2 regions of the Myceligenerans cantabricum genome follow, and region 2 is predicted to be linked to the other one. Evidence: riboswitches for the same ligand, from Rfam matches in the RefSeq annotation. Region 2 holds a riboswitch; the other holds the start of a gene.
What was found. A riboswitch is a leader RNA that binds a small molecule or an ion and turns the genes downstream of it on or off. The one in region 2 is predicted to bind cyclic di-AMP.
Positions count from the first base shown of each region.

Region 1: linked by a shared signal. The riboswitch ahead of ACYU96_RS00745 (C40 family peptidase) and the one ahead of ACYU96_RS15470 (C40 family peptidase) in region 2 are both predicted to bind cyclic di-AMP.

Region 1 is NZ_BAAHAJ010000001.1:155,521-162,488, reverse strand. It holds gene cydD (thiol reductant ABC exporter subunit CydD) at 59-1,960, shown strand; gene ACYU96_RS00755 (amino acid ABC transporter ATP-binding/permease protein) at 1,957-3,588, shown strand; gene ACYU96_RS00750 (mycothiol transferase) at 3,689-4,213, opposite strand; cyclic di-AMP (ydaO/yuaA leader) riboswitch at 4,373-4,534, shown strand; gene ACYU96_RS00745 (C40 family peptidase) at 4,535-5,392, shown strand; gene ACYU96_RS00740 (NAD(P)-dependent oxidoreductase) at 5,498-6,505, shown strand; partial or broken gene ACYU96_RS00735 (DNA-formamidopyrimidine glycosylase) at 6,450-6,593, opposite strand; gene ACYU96_RS00730 (VOC family protein) at 6,687-6,968, opposite strand, start outside.
Region 2 is NZ_BAAHAJ010000011.1:186,738-193,705, forward strand. It holds gene ACYU96_RS15460 (aminotransferase class I/II-fold pyridoxal phosphate-dependent enzyme) at 1-783, opposite strand, end outside; gene ACYU96_RS15465 (universal stress protein) at 896-1,897, opposite strand; gene ACYU96_RS15470 (C40 family peptidase) at 2,025-2,831, opposite strand; cyclic di-AMP (ydaO/yuaA leader) riboswitch at 2,831-3,017, opposite strand; gene serC (phosphoserine transaminase) at 3,183-4,301, opposite strand; gene ACYU96_RS15480 (metal-dependent transcriptional regulator) at 4,399-5,109, shown strand; gene ACYU96_RS15485 (MHYT domain-containing protein) at 5,430-6,374, shown strand; gene ACYU96_RS15490 (CAP domain-containing protein) at 6,504-6,968, shown strand, end outside.

The sequences.
Region 1 (6,968 bases), on a different contig from region 2:
TGCGTGACATGTGAGACCCGATGCCCGGTTCGGGCGCCTGACGCGCAAAGATGGTCCCGTGCGCCCCCTTGACCCACGGCTGCGACACGTCCGGCCGGCCCGTTCCTATCTCCTCCTCACCGTCGGGCTGGGCGTCGCGTCCGCCGGGCTCGTCGTGGCACTGGCGCTGCTGGTCGCAGCCCTGCTGACCCCGGCGATCCAGGAGCCCGGCACGACGCCCGCGGGCGCGGGCCCGCTGCTCGCCGGGCTCGCCGTCGTCGTCGCCGGGCGCGCCGTCGTCGCCTGGGCGCAGGAGCGGTACGCGCTGCGAGCGGCTTCCCGCACCATCGCCGACCTGCGCGAACAGGTCGTCGAAGCCATCGCCACGAGGCCACCGCGGGGACGGTCGCGGGGTCGGGAGGGCCAGCGCGGCGCGGCACCGGCGCCGGACGCCCCGGCGGGAGACGCCGCCTCGGCCGCGCGCACCGCGGGGACGAGGGCGGAGGACGGCACCGGCGTCGCGACGCTCGTCACGCGCGGCCTCGACGATCTCCAGCCCTACCTGGTGCGTTACATCCCGCAGCTCGTCCTGACCGCGCTGCTCACGCCCGCGCTGGTGGTCGTGGTGCTGTGGCTGGACTGGGTCTCGGCGCTCGTCGTGGCCGTGACCCTGCCGCTCGTGCCGATCTTCATGGTGCTCGTGGGCCGCCTGACGGCGGGCTCCTCGGAGCGCCGGCTGGCGACGGTCGCACGCCTCGGCGACCAGGTGCTCGACCTCGTGGCCGGCCTGCCGACCCTGCGTGCGTTCGGCCGCGCGGCCGGTCCGGCGGACCGGGTACGGGCGCTCGGCGACGCCTCCCGGCGCGCAACGATGCAGACCCTGCGGGTCGCGTTCCTGTCCTCCATGGTGCTGGAGCTGCTGACGACGCTGTCGGTCGCGATCGTGGCCGTGGGCGTGGGCCTGCGCCTCGTCGAGGGCCAGATGGACCTGCAGCCTGCGATCGCGGTGCTGGTGCTGGCCCCGGAGGTGTACCTGCCGCTGCGCCGGGTGGGCGCGGAGTTCCACGCGTCCGTGGACGGCGTGGCGGCGGCGAGTCGGGCCTTCGAGCTGCTGGGCCCCGCGGCCCGGGAGGGGGCCGGGGGCCGTTCGGCCGCACCGCCGGAGCGCGAGACCGCTCTCGGCGGCGGATGCCTCGTGCTCGACGGCGTGTCCGTGCGGGCCGGCGACCGGGACGTGCTCGCGCCCGCCCGGCTCTCGGCACGGATCCCGCTCGGGACAGGGAGACCCGGCGGCGGGCGGATCGTCGCCCTGCGCGGGCCGAGCGGGTCCGGGAAGTCGACAACGGTGCTGGTGGTGCTCGGGCTCGTCGAGCCGGACTCCGGCCGGGTGCTCGTGGAGACGCCGGGACCAGGAGCGACGACCGTGCCGCTCCGCGAGCTCGGCCTCGAGACCTGGTGGCGGCACGTCACCTGGGTGCCGCAGCGCCCCGCGGTCCCGCCGGGCACGATCCGCGACATCCTGCACGCCGAGCCGGGCGTCGAGCGGCCGGCGGGCGGTGCGTCCGCTCCCCCGCAGCGCACGGTCCGGGTCGCCGGCGCGGCCCGGAAGACCGGGCTCGACGAGGTCGTCCGCGGGCTGCCGGACGGGTGGGACACCCGCCTCGGGCTCGGCGGCGCGGGCCTGAGCGTGGGGCAGCGCCAGCGCGTCGCGCTCACCGCCGCCCTGCTGGACGACGGCGCCGCCCGTCCCCTCGTCATCCTGGACGAGCCGACCGCCCACCTGGACGCCCGGTCCGAGGGTCAGGTCCTCGACACCGTGCGCGCCTGGCGCCGCGAGGGCCGCACGGTGCTCGTCGTCGCGCACCGCGAGTCGCTGCTGGCGATCGCCGACGAGGTCGTCGACGTCGCGGCCCGCCCGCTGTCCGGCGTCGGCCCCCAGGCCACGACCACCTCCGACTCGGACCACGGAGCCGCCCGATGAGCGCCACGCTGCCGACCCGCTTTCCCCGGCCGCAGCCGCCCGGAGACGTGCACCGGAAGCCGCGGGACCCGTTGCGGCGGATCCTGCCGCTGCTGGAGGTCCGGCCTGGTCGTGTCGTGGCCGCCGTCGCGTTCGGCACGCTGACGCTGGTGTGCGCGATCGGGCTGGCGGCCGTCGCGGCGTGGCTGATCGCCCGGGCGTCGCAGATGCCGCCGGTGCTCACGCTGTCGGTCGCGGTGGTGGCGGTGCGCGCGTTCGGGATCGGCCGCGGGGTGCTGCGCTACCTGGAGCGGCTCGCCTCGCACGACGTCGCCCTGCGCGGGATGGCGGCGCTCCGGGCCCGCGTCTACGCCGGCCTCGCCGCCGCGCCGGGGACGCCGTCGGTGCGCAGGGGCGACCTGCTCGCCCGGCTGGGCGCGGACGTCGACGCCGTGGGCGACGTGGTCGTGCGCGCCGTGGTCCCGGCGGGGGTCGCCGTCGTGACCGGGCTCGGCTCGGTGATCCTGGTCGGCGCGTTCCTGCCGGAGGCGGGCCTCGCGCTGGCGGTGTGCCTGCTGCTGGCGGGGGTCGTCGTGCCGTGGCTGGCCGCACGGGCGGCCGCACGCGTCGAGGCCGACGGCGCGGCGGCGCGCGGACGGGTGAGCGGGCTGGCGCTGGAGCTGCTGGAGGACGGGCCACAGCTCCGCGTGGCGGGGCGGTTCCGGGCACGGACCGACGACCTGCGCGCCGCCGACCGCGCACTCGACGCCGTGCACGACGCCGGTGCGCGGGTCTCCGGACTGTCGGCCGGTCTCGGCGCGCTGGCGCAGGGGCTGGCCGTGCTCGCGGCCCTGGCGCTCGGTATCCCCGCGCTGGTGGCGGGCCGGCTGACGCCGGAGGAGCTGAGCGTCGTGGTGCTCACGCCGCTCGCCGTGTTCGAGGCGACCGCGGGGCTTCCGGCGGCGGCCGTGCAGTGGCACCGGTCGCGCGAGGCGGCCCGCCGGCTGCTCGGGCTGCTGGACGCGGGCTCGGACGAACGCGTCGGGGAGGACCGCCCGGACCTGCCGGGCGTGGCACTGGACCTGCGGCCGGGAACGGTGACCGTGGTCACCGGGCCGTCGGGCTCGGGGAAGACGACGCTCCTCATGCGCGCGGCGGGCCTCCTCCCCGAGACCGGGCCAGGACACGTGGACGTGAGACGTGGCACCGCGGACGAGGCGCCAGCGCTTGGCACACTTTTTGTCGCCGAGGACGGTCACGTGTTCGGGACCACCGTGCTGGAGAACCTCCGGGTGGCGCGCGGTGACGTCGGCGAGGCGGACGCGCGCGCCGCGCTCGGCGCCGTGGGGCTCGGGCCCTGGCTCGACGGGCTGCCGGACGGGCTGGGCACGATGCTCGGGACCGACGCGGCGAACGTGTCGGGCGGCGAGCGGCGCCGGCTCCTGCTCGCCCGGGCGCTGCTGGCGCCGGTGGACGTGCTGCTCGTCGACGAGCCGGCCGAGCACCTCGACGCGGAGGCCGCCGACGGCGTCCTGCGCCTCCTCGCGCAGCATGCCCGCGCCACCGGGACCGCCGTCGTCCTCGCGACGCACCGCCCGGTCCCGGCCGCCCTGGCGGACGACCGGATCGACCTCTCCCCCCGCCGCTGACGGGACCCGCGCGGTCGGTCCTTTCTTGAACGATCGGCACGTCGAACAGCCGATCACTCACGAAAGGACCGACCGCGCCGGTTCCCGCCGCCAAGACCGGTCACTCGCCCGTAGCGCCGTCGATCAGCTCGCGGGCGGCGTCCAGGTGGCCGGCGTGGCGCGCGTACTCCTGGAGGACGTGGAAGCCGATCCACAGCAGCGTGGGCGGCGTCTCGTCCGGGCCGAACCGCCCCCCGACCGCGCCGCGCTCCGCCAGGTCGCGGCCGGTCAGGATCTCCCGGGTGCGGACACCGCCGGCGTGCAGGCGGGGCAGCCAGTCGTCGAGACCCGTGCCGTCCGGGACCGTCCAGCGGCCGCACGGGTCCCCGTCGGCGTTGTCTCCCCACGGTTCGATCACCTGATCCGCCAAGAACCCCCACACGAACCAGCGCCGCTCCATGTGCACCAGATGGACCAGCAGCTCCAGCGGGGACCATCCGGACGAAAGAGGTCGCTCGTGCAGCCGCTCGGGCCGCAGGCCTCGGAGCTTGCGCTCGACGGTCCCGCGGTAGTAGTCGAGATATTCCATGAGCTGGACGACGGTGTCCGGGGAATCCACACGGGGCTCGACGTCGGAGAGCGGCATACCCCCACCATAGGCTCACGACCAGCGATGACACCCCCTTTCCGACACGCCCGAAATGCAGACGAAAACATTCGCGTGACCAATTCGTGACATCCGACGAGATCGTCTGTACTGTCATCCACGGCCGCGATACCCAGATCGCGGCCCGGACCCGGCCGCCGAGCCCCGCCACCGGATCCGACCAGCGAAGATATGGCGGGGACGGGGGAACCAGGCAGGACGGGCCGACGGCCCTTGGGGTGAAGCCTCTTCGGAGGCCGGGTGATCTCATCTCCCATCCGAACCCGACAGCTCACCTCGCAGGCGTAGGAGGAGATAGCCGTGTCTACGATCACGTCTGAGACCAACCGCCAGTCCGGCCGAGGCCGGCACCGCGCCGACCGCCCCGCCGTCACCCCCCTGACCGGCGTGAGCGAGGCCGCCGCCAGGACCGGCGCCATCGCTGCCGTCACCGGCGGCATGCTCGCCTCGGTGTTCTCCTCGAGCGCCCACTCCGCGCCCGCCGACAGCACCAAGCAGACCGTCGACTACGGCAAGGCCGACGCCAAGGTCCCGAACGCGCTCGCCGACGAGCTCGTCGACATCGTCAAGGTCGCCAAGGACGCCGAGACCCCCGTCGAGACCAGCACCATCAAGGTCACCCCGTACGCCGAGACCGCGGAGGGCAAGGCCGAGGCCGAGCGCCTCGCCGAGGAGAAGCGCCAGGCCGAGCTCGAGGCCCAGCGCCAGGCGGAGCTCGAGGCCCAGCGTCAGGCCGAGGCGGAGGCAGAAGCCCAGGCGGCCGCCGAGGCAGAGGCCGCCGCCGCTGAGGTCGAAGCGGTGTCCACCTCGACCAGCACCGGCAGCACCACGGGCCAGCAGGCCGTGAACCTCGCGATGGAGCTCGTCGGCACGCCGTACGTGCTCGGCGGCTCCACCCCCGGCGAGGGCCTGGACTGCTCCGGCCTCGTCAGCTACGTGTACGGCCAGCTGGGCGTCAGCCTCCCCCGCACGTCGAGCGACCTGCGCTACGCCGGTACCGTCGTCACCGACCCCCAGCCCGGCGACATCGTGTGGACCGAGGGCCACGTCTCCCTCTACGCCGGCGACGGCATGATCGTCGAGGCCGTGCAGCCGGGCACCCCGCTGCGCTACACGACCATGTGGCAGTCGAACCCGACGTTCGTCCGGGTCGCCTGAGCACGGTCTCGCACCGGGCGGCTCGCCGGGTGCGCGGTAGGGCGGCCACCAGGTCAGCCGTACCGTGCACCCGGTGACTTGCGTCCGGGCACTAGAGTCCCCCGCGTGAAGATCCTCCTGCCCGACGTCGCGTTCGATCTCGACTTCCGGCGGTTCCTCGCCGACGGCGCGCGGCGCGTGTCCGACGACGAGGTCGTCCGCTACGACATGCGTGCGCCCGTCCCCGACGAGCACACCGACGCCGACGTCCTCGTCACCTGGTCCAACCCGCCCGGAGCCGTCTCCGACGCCGCACGGCGACTCACCCGTCTGCGCTGGGTGCAGACGCTGTCGGCCGGGCCGGACGTCGCTCTGGCCGCCGGGTTCGGGGACGACGTCGTCATCTCCTCCGGGCGCTCCCTCCACGACCCGACCGTCGCCGAGCACACCCTGATGCTCGTGCTCGCGTCCGTACGGCGGCTGCCGGAGGCCCTCGCGGCGCAGCGCGAGCACCGCTGGGCCCGCGAGATGGCCACCGCCCAGGCCGCGCCCGGCACGGACGCCCACTGGACGCTCTCCGACGCCCACGTCGTCCTGTGGGGCTTCGGGTCCATCGCGGAGCGGCTGGCACCGATGCTGGCCGCGCTCGGCGCCCGAGTGACCGGGGTGGCGGGCTCGGCGGGGGTGCGCGCCGGGTTCGACGTCGTCGGGCCCGACGGGCTCGCCGGGCTGCTGCCCACGACCGACGTCCTCGTGTCCCTGCTGCCCGCCACGCCGGGCACGCGGCACGCACTCGACGCCGGTGTGCTGGCGCGGCTGCCCGCCCACGCCCGGTTCGTCAACGCGGGCCGGGGCGCGACCGTCGACGAGGCCGCCCTGATCGACGCGCTGCGCTCGGGCCGCCTCGCGGGCGCCGCGCTGGACGTCATGGAGACCGAGCCCCTGCCCGCCGGGTCACCGCTGTGGGACTGCCCGAACCTCGTCCTCACCCCGCACGTGGCGGGCGGGCGGCCCCGCGGTGCCGCCCGGTTCCTCGCGGACCAGCTCACCGCGTGGCGGCGCGACGGCGCCGCCGGGATCAGGAACGTGGCTCGCGCTGGCAGCGCGGACAGAAGTACGACGAGCAGTTCATGAACTGCTCCCGCCGGACCGCCGTCCCGCAGCGTCCCCAGGGCTCGCCCTCCTGGCCGTACACGGTGAGCGAGCGGTCGAAGTAGCCCGACTCGCACTCCCGCTCCGGCCGTGCCCGTCGGGCCTCGCCCTGGTCGTCGCGCATCGCAACGTCGGGTGGGTGCGGAACCACGGACCGCTCCGATCACTGTGAGGACGACAGCGCCCAGCGGAATCCGTCCGGGTCCGCGAAGTGGCTCGAGTTTGCCTCCGCTGCCTGCTCCGCCGGCCCGTCGGGGCTGCCGCCGGCGGACTCGGCGATGGCCATGAGCTGATCCAGGCCCTCCCGGGTCTCCGTGCGGCGGCCCAGCGTCAGTCCGCCCGTGCCCTCACCCGGGTCGTCGATGCCGACGTCCTTGGCGAGGACAGCCCGCGGCATCAGGCAGAATCGCGCTGCTCCCCGCAGAGGTTGGAAGTCGATGTACTT
Region 2 (6,968 bases):
GGCGCCCGCCCAGGTGATCTTGGACGTGGAGGCGTACATGACGACGCGGTCCGGGTTGCCGGCCTCCTCGGCGAGCCGGAGCGCCGGGGCGGTCCGCGTCTCGGTGTCGGTGAGGTGGTGCAGCGCGTAGGCGTTGTCCCAGAGGATGCGGAAGTCGGGCGCGGCGGTCGGCATGGAGACGAGGGCGCGGGCGACGTCGTCGGTCACGACCGAGCCGTCGGGGTTCGAGTACGTCGGGACCACCCACATGCCCTTGATGCTCGGGTCGCCGGCGACGAGCCGGGCCACGGCCTCGGCGTCCGGACCGTCGGCGGTCATGGGGACGGTGATCATCTCGATCCCGAGCTCCTCGCACACGGAGAAGTGCCGGTCGTAGCCGGGGACCGCGCAGATCCACTTCACCTTCTCCTCGCGCGACCACGGCGCGGGGGACTCGGGGAAGCCGAACAGCATCGCCCAGGCGACCGTGTCGTACATCAGGGTGAGCGACGCGTTGCCGCCGGCCAGCAGCTGCGCGGCCGGGACGTCGAGCAGCTCCGCGAAGATGGCGCGCAGCTCGGGCAGGCCGTCCAGACCCCCGTAGTTGCGCACGTCCGTCCCGGCCGCGTCGTGAGATCGCGTCCCCGGCAGCGCCAGCATGGCGTCCGAGAGGCCGAGCTGCTCGGCGGACGGCTTGCCACGCGTGAGGTCCAGTTTCAGGCCCTTGGCCTGGAGCGCCGCGTAGGCCTCACGCAGCTCGGGAAGGGCCGCGGAGAGCGCGGCGGCATCGGGGGACGACGTCATAGTGGTCACCCCGAGAACCCTACGCGCCAGTCCGGTACGCCCGCATCGTCAGTCCGCGAGCGAGGTCCGCGGACCGGGCGGCAGGGCCTCCGGCAGGCCGCCACGGCCCGGCTCAGCCGTCCTCGTGGCAGTGGCGGTTGACCACCAGGACCGGGCACGCGCTGTGGTGCAGCACGGCCTGGCTGGTCGAGCCGAGCAGCAGGCCGCGGAAGCCGCCGCGGCCCCGGGACCCCACCACGACGAGGTCCGCGGCCGTGGAGAACTCGGTGAGCAGCTCCGCGCCGGTGCCGTCCAGCACGATCCGGCGGATGCGCATCCCCGGGTGCAGGGCCTCGTGCTTGTCGACGATCGCGTCGAGCCCCGCGGAGATGTCGGCGAGCACCTGCTCGTGGTCGATGTTCGACGGCAGCCACGCCAGCAGCCCGGCCCCGGACCCCACCGGCACGCCGGCCACGGCCGACAGCTCGGCGCCCCACGCCTGCGCCTGCTCGATCGCCTGCGTGAGCGCGGCCTCGGCCTGCGGCGACCCGTCCACACCGACGACGACGCGCCGCACCCCGGGGCCGTCGCCCTCGGTCTCCCGCGCGTCCCCGCCGTCGTGCCCGGCGGAGGTACGGCGCCCGTCGGCGTTCTCGGCCCGGGCGGCGGCGTCGGCCCCGGACCACATGGCGTGCTCCCCCGAGCTCAGCGGGACCACGACGACCGGGCAGTGGGCGTGCGCGGGCAAGGCCGAGGACACCGTGCCGAGCAGCCGTTCGGTGAATCCGCCGCGCCCGCGCGTGCCGACCACGGCGAGCCCGTGGTCCGCGGAGAGCTCGACGAGCACTCCCGCCGCGTCGCCGGTGGCGACCGACGTGGTGACCCGGGCGCCGGCGGCGACGGCACGCTGCTCGGCCTCGTCCAGGACGGCCTTCGCGCCCTCCGCCATGGAGGCGTCGTCGAACGCGGCGTACCCGCCGTCCAGCGAGGCGGCCGTGAAGGAGGGCAGGGTGTAGCTGCTCACGAGGTGCAGGGACCAGCCCACCTTCTCGGCCCAGGCCACCGCCCAGTCGAGCGCATGCATGCTGGCGGCCGATCCGTCGACTCCCACCAGCACGACCTCTGACCGAGTCATCCGCGTCCTCCTCGTCGGCGCGTGCATCGTCGCGGACCCACGCTATCGCAGACGCACGAGAGCCGGGCAGGGACCATGGCCCCTGCCCGGCTCCGCGGGAGGTGTCGGTACCGCGTGGGCGGAAGGATCAGTACCGGATGAAGATCGGGTTGCTCATCCAGATGGTGCGGAACTGGACGGTGTCGCCCGGCTTCGGGGCGTCGATCATGGTGCTGCCGCCGGCGTAGATGCCGACGTGGCCCGGGGCGTAGACGAGGTCGCCGGCCACGGCCTCGGAGGCCGACACCTGCGTGCCGCCGGCCGCCTGGGACGAGGACGAGTGCGGGAGCGAGATGCCCACCTGCGCGTACACGTACGCGGTGAAGCCGGAGCAGTCGAAGCCGCTGGGGGTCGTGCCGCCGGACACGTAGGGCGTTCCCACGTAGCGCGACGCGATCGAGATGATCTCGCTGCCGTTGGCGGATGCCGGGGCGGACGAGGTCTCCGTCGTGGTGGTCGCCGTGGCGGCAGCCTCGCCGGCGGCCTCCTCGGCGGCTGCCGCCGCCGCGGCCTCTTCCGCGGCCTCCTCCTCGGCGGCGAGCTGTGCCTGGTACTCCTCGTTCTCGGAGGCAGGTGTCACGGAGACGACGCCGGACTCGGCGGCCATCTTGGCGTCGCGGGCGACGGTGACGACCGGGGCGGCATCGACGACCGCGCTGGCCTCGCTGCTGAGGGCACCGAGGTCGAGGGCGCTGAGCTTGGTGAGGTCGTCCTTCACGGTCTCGCCGGGCGCGGCCTGCGCGGCCGCGGCGCCGAAGGTCGAGACGAGGATCCCGCCGGCTGCGGCCGCGACGGCGGTGCGTCGGCCGAGCTGGGAGTTCTGCACGAGATCGGTGAGCGGAGTCACGGGACGACGCGCGGAGCGGTGGCGTCCGGCGGCAGTGCGTGCTGTCACGAGTATCTCCAGATCGCCTACGAGGTCAGCTGTCGGGTTCGAGTGGGAGAACACCCGGCCGCGTGTCCCGAAGGCCACGCCGCTTCACCCCAAGGACGCACCCTGGCGCCCAGAATCGGGTCCCCCGCCCCTGTCATACGGATCGTGGGGTCCCCGACCGGTGACAGGGTTCGGCGTCCGCCCGGGGGCTCGTCGACCTTGAGCCGTCGAGCGTGCCGAACCTACCCCAGCGCCGACGGGAATGTCACGCTCCGGCAACGGAAATAGGCCCCACCGACCATTATCGCGACAGATTCCACACATCCGTGACGACGTCGCCCGGTGCCGCGAGCCGCGGCGCACGCCCCGGCGTCAGCCTCGCAGCCGCTCCACCACGTGGTCCACGCACGCCGTGAGGGCCGCGACGTCGTCCGGCTCGACGGCCGGGTACATGCCCACGCGCAGCTGGTTGCGACCCAGCTTGCGGTAGGCGAACACGTCCTGGATCCCGTTCTCTCGCAGGACCGCGATCACCTCGCCGGCATCGACGGTGTCGTCGAGGTCGACGGTGCCCACCACGGTGGAGCGCTCCTGGGGCCGCTCGACGAACGGAGTCGCCCACTCGCGCGACTCGGCCCATCCGTAAAGATTCTGGGCAGACGTCGCGGAGCGCTTCACGGCCCAGTCGAGCCCGCCGTTGCCGAGGATCCAGTCGAGCTGGTCCGCCAGCAGGACCAGCGTCGCGACGGCGGGCGTGTTGAGCGTCTGGTCCTTGCGGGAGTTCTCGACCGCCGCCGTGAGGGAGAGGAACTCCGGGACCCAGCGCCCGCTCGCCTCGATCCGGCCCGCCCGCTCGACGGCCACAGGCGACAGGACGGCGAGCCACAGACCGCCGTCGGCCCCGAAGACCTTCTGCGGCGCGAAGTAGTACGCGTCCGTCTCGGTCAGGTCCACCGGCAGCGCACCCGCGCCCGACGTCGCGTCCGTCAGCAGGAGAGCGCCGTCGCCGGCCCCCGCGACGCGACGGACCGGGGCCATGGCGCCGGTCGACGTCTCGTTGTGCGGTGTGGCGTACGCGTCGACACCCTCGGCGGCGGCGAGGTGGGCGACCGTGCCTGGCTCCGTCTCGATCACCTGCGAGTCCTCGAGGAAGGGGGCGCGCGACGTCGCCTGCGCGAACTTGCCGCCGAACTCGCCGAACACGGCGTGCTGCACGCGGCGCTCCACGAGGCAGAGCGTCGCCACGTCCCAGAACGCCGTGGCCCCGCCGTTGCCGAGCACCACCTCGTACCCGTCGGGCGCGCCGAGCAGGTCGGCCACGCCGCTCCGGATCCGGCCGACCAGGCTCTTGACCGGATCCTTCCGGTGGGAGGTGCCGAGCAGGCTCGGCGTGTCGAGGAGGCGACGCACCTGCTCCTCGCGCACCTTGGAAGGACCGGAGCCGAACCTGCCGTCGGCGGGAAGCAGGTCGGTGGGGATCGTCGTGGCCATCTCTGAACTGTAGTTCGGGACGCCGACACGACCACGGGGTGTTCCACGTTCACGGATAGGCTTGGTCCGGGGCTGAGGCAGAGAACATGGAGTTGACGTGACCGATCTGATCGACACCACCGAGATGTACCTCAAGACGATCTACGAGCTGGACGAGGAAGGCATCACACCGCTGCGCGCGCGCATCGCGGAACGACTCGGGCACTCCGGGCCCACGGTGTCGCAGACGGTCGCACGCATGGAACGTGACGGCCTCGTCGTCGTCACCGGTGACCGGCACCTGGAGCTCACCGAGTCCGGGCACGACAAGGCGATGCGCGTGATGCGCAAGCACCGCCTGGCCGAGCGCCTCCTCACGGACGTCATCAAGCTCGACTGGGAGCACGTGCACGTCGAGGCGTGCCGGTGGGAGCACGTGATGAGCGAGCTCGTCGAGGAGCGCCTGATCGGCCTGCTCGACCATCCCCACGCCGACCCGTACGGCAACCCGATCCCCGGGCTCGCCGAGCTGGGCGAGAACTTCTCCGAGCCGCCGTACCTCGAGGGCGTGGCGGCCCTGCCCACCCTGTTCGAGTCGGCGGCGAAGAAGGGGGAGCCGGGGCCGTCGTCGGCCACGCTGGCGCGGATCGCCGAGCCGCTGCAGGTCGACGTCGAGCTGCTCGCCCGCCTGTCCGACGCCCGTATCCTCCCGGGCGCACGGGTCACGCTGGCGTTCGCGGACGGTATCTACACCGTCGGCGCCGAGGGCGCGGAGACCGTGCTCGATCTCCCGGAAGACCTCGCAAAACACCTTTTCGCGGCCGTATAACAAGTTTCCTGGACGACGACGGCGCGAGCGCGATACGGTCCGCACTCGCGCCGTCGCCATGCTCCGAAGAGGATGTGAACGTGCACATCAACCGGACCTATCGAAATGAAACGACCACTCCATGTTTTGTGGTGAAAACTTTCGATAGTGAACCCTGGTCGCTATTGTCCGTTCGGAGCAGCATCGGTAACGTTGCGATAACGACCCGCCCCCCGGAAGACCGGGTCGAGCACAGGAGGGCCCTGCGTTCAGCAGGGCCCGCGTCTGTCCCCCAGACGGGCGGCCGCTACGAGGAAACTCTGAGAGGCCAACAACTGAACATGTCCATCACCGATCACCTCGCCTACGGGTTCATCACTCCCGTTCTCGCGTTCCTGCTGTCGTGCACGGGTTGCGCCGTAGGCCTGTCCTGCACCTCCCGTTCTCGGGCCGCCTCCGGCTTCGCCCGTGCCTCGTGGCTGATCCTCGGTGCCGTCGCCATCGGCGGGACCGGCATCTGGGTCATGCACTTCGTCGCCATGCTGGGCTTCGCCCCGCAGGGCGTGTCCGTCCGTTACGACGTCCCGCTCACGCTGCTCAGCGCCGGTGTGGCGATCGTCGTCGTCGGCGTCGGGCTCTTCATCAACCAGATCGGCGGGCAACGGCTGCCCGGCATGCTGATCGGCGGGTTCCTGGCCGGCGCCGGCGTGGCCACCATGCACTACATGGGCATGGCGGCCATGAAGATGAACGCCACGATGTCGTTCGACGGCACCTACGTCGTCGCGTCCGTGATCATCGCGATCGTCGCCGCCACGGCGGCGCTGTGGTGCACCACGCACATCCGCGGCGCCATCGCGACCATCATCGCGACCGTGGTCATGGGCGTGGCCGTGACCGGCATGCACTACACCGGGATGATGGGTGTGCGCGTGTCCGGCTCCACGGACGTGGTCCCCGAAGGCGTCTCCACCGGCGAGCTGCTGGTCCCGCTCGTCATGGCCGTGTCCGTGGTGACGCTCCTGCTGGTGCTCGTCGTCGGTCTCTGGCCCACGGAGTCGGAGCTCCGGGCACAGGTCGAGTTCGAGAAGCGCCTGAAGGAGAGCCAGGAGCGGGAGAGCACCCGCTCCAGCGGCGCACCGAGCCTGTCGGCCACGGCCGAGGCACTCCGCGCCGGCCACACCACCGCGGGCGCGCACGCGGCCTACCACCGGGAGGACTCCGGACAGGGAAACGACCCCGACGACACGTCCAAGCTCCGCCCACGCTCGATGCAGTTCCGCTAGCCGCACGGCGGTCCACGGCGGACGGCCCCGGCCCACCCGTCAGGACCCGGACGTGCGGACGCACGGCAAGCACCATCTCCCCCCAGAGAAGCGACGCCCCCGGGCGCCGCACGAAGAGGTCGACGACTCATGGCACGACGCCCCAAGCCCCCGGACGAGGCGTCCGCGGACGCACCGCACACCGCTGCCCGCCTGCTCACGCCGATCCTGACCCTCGCCACAGCGCTGGCACTGTCCGCCTGCTCCGTCACGCTCAACCCGGGACCGGGCGAGGCGGCGTTCGGAACGGGCGAGCCACAGCTCGGCGAGGCCTCCGCCCCGGTACGGAACGCGGTCGCGGCAAGCAGCGAGCCCGGCGTGAAGAACCGGACTCCGCCCGACAGCCGCGACGACGCGTCGGTGGTCGGCGTGGAGACCGAGAGCGGCACCATCGACGTCCGGCCCGCCCCGGAGCCGTCGCCGGACGAGGAGGACGGTGACGGCGGTTCGACGCCCGGCCAGGGCGACGACGCCGACGACACCGGGGACGGCGGGGCAGGCGGCGACGACGACGGCGGCGACGGCGGGTCGGGCGGCGACACCGGGGCGGAGCCC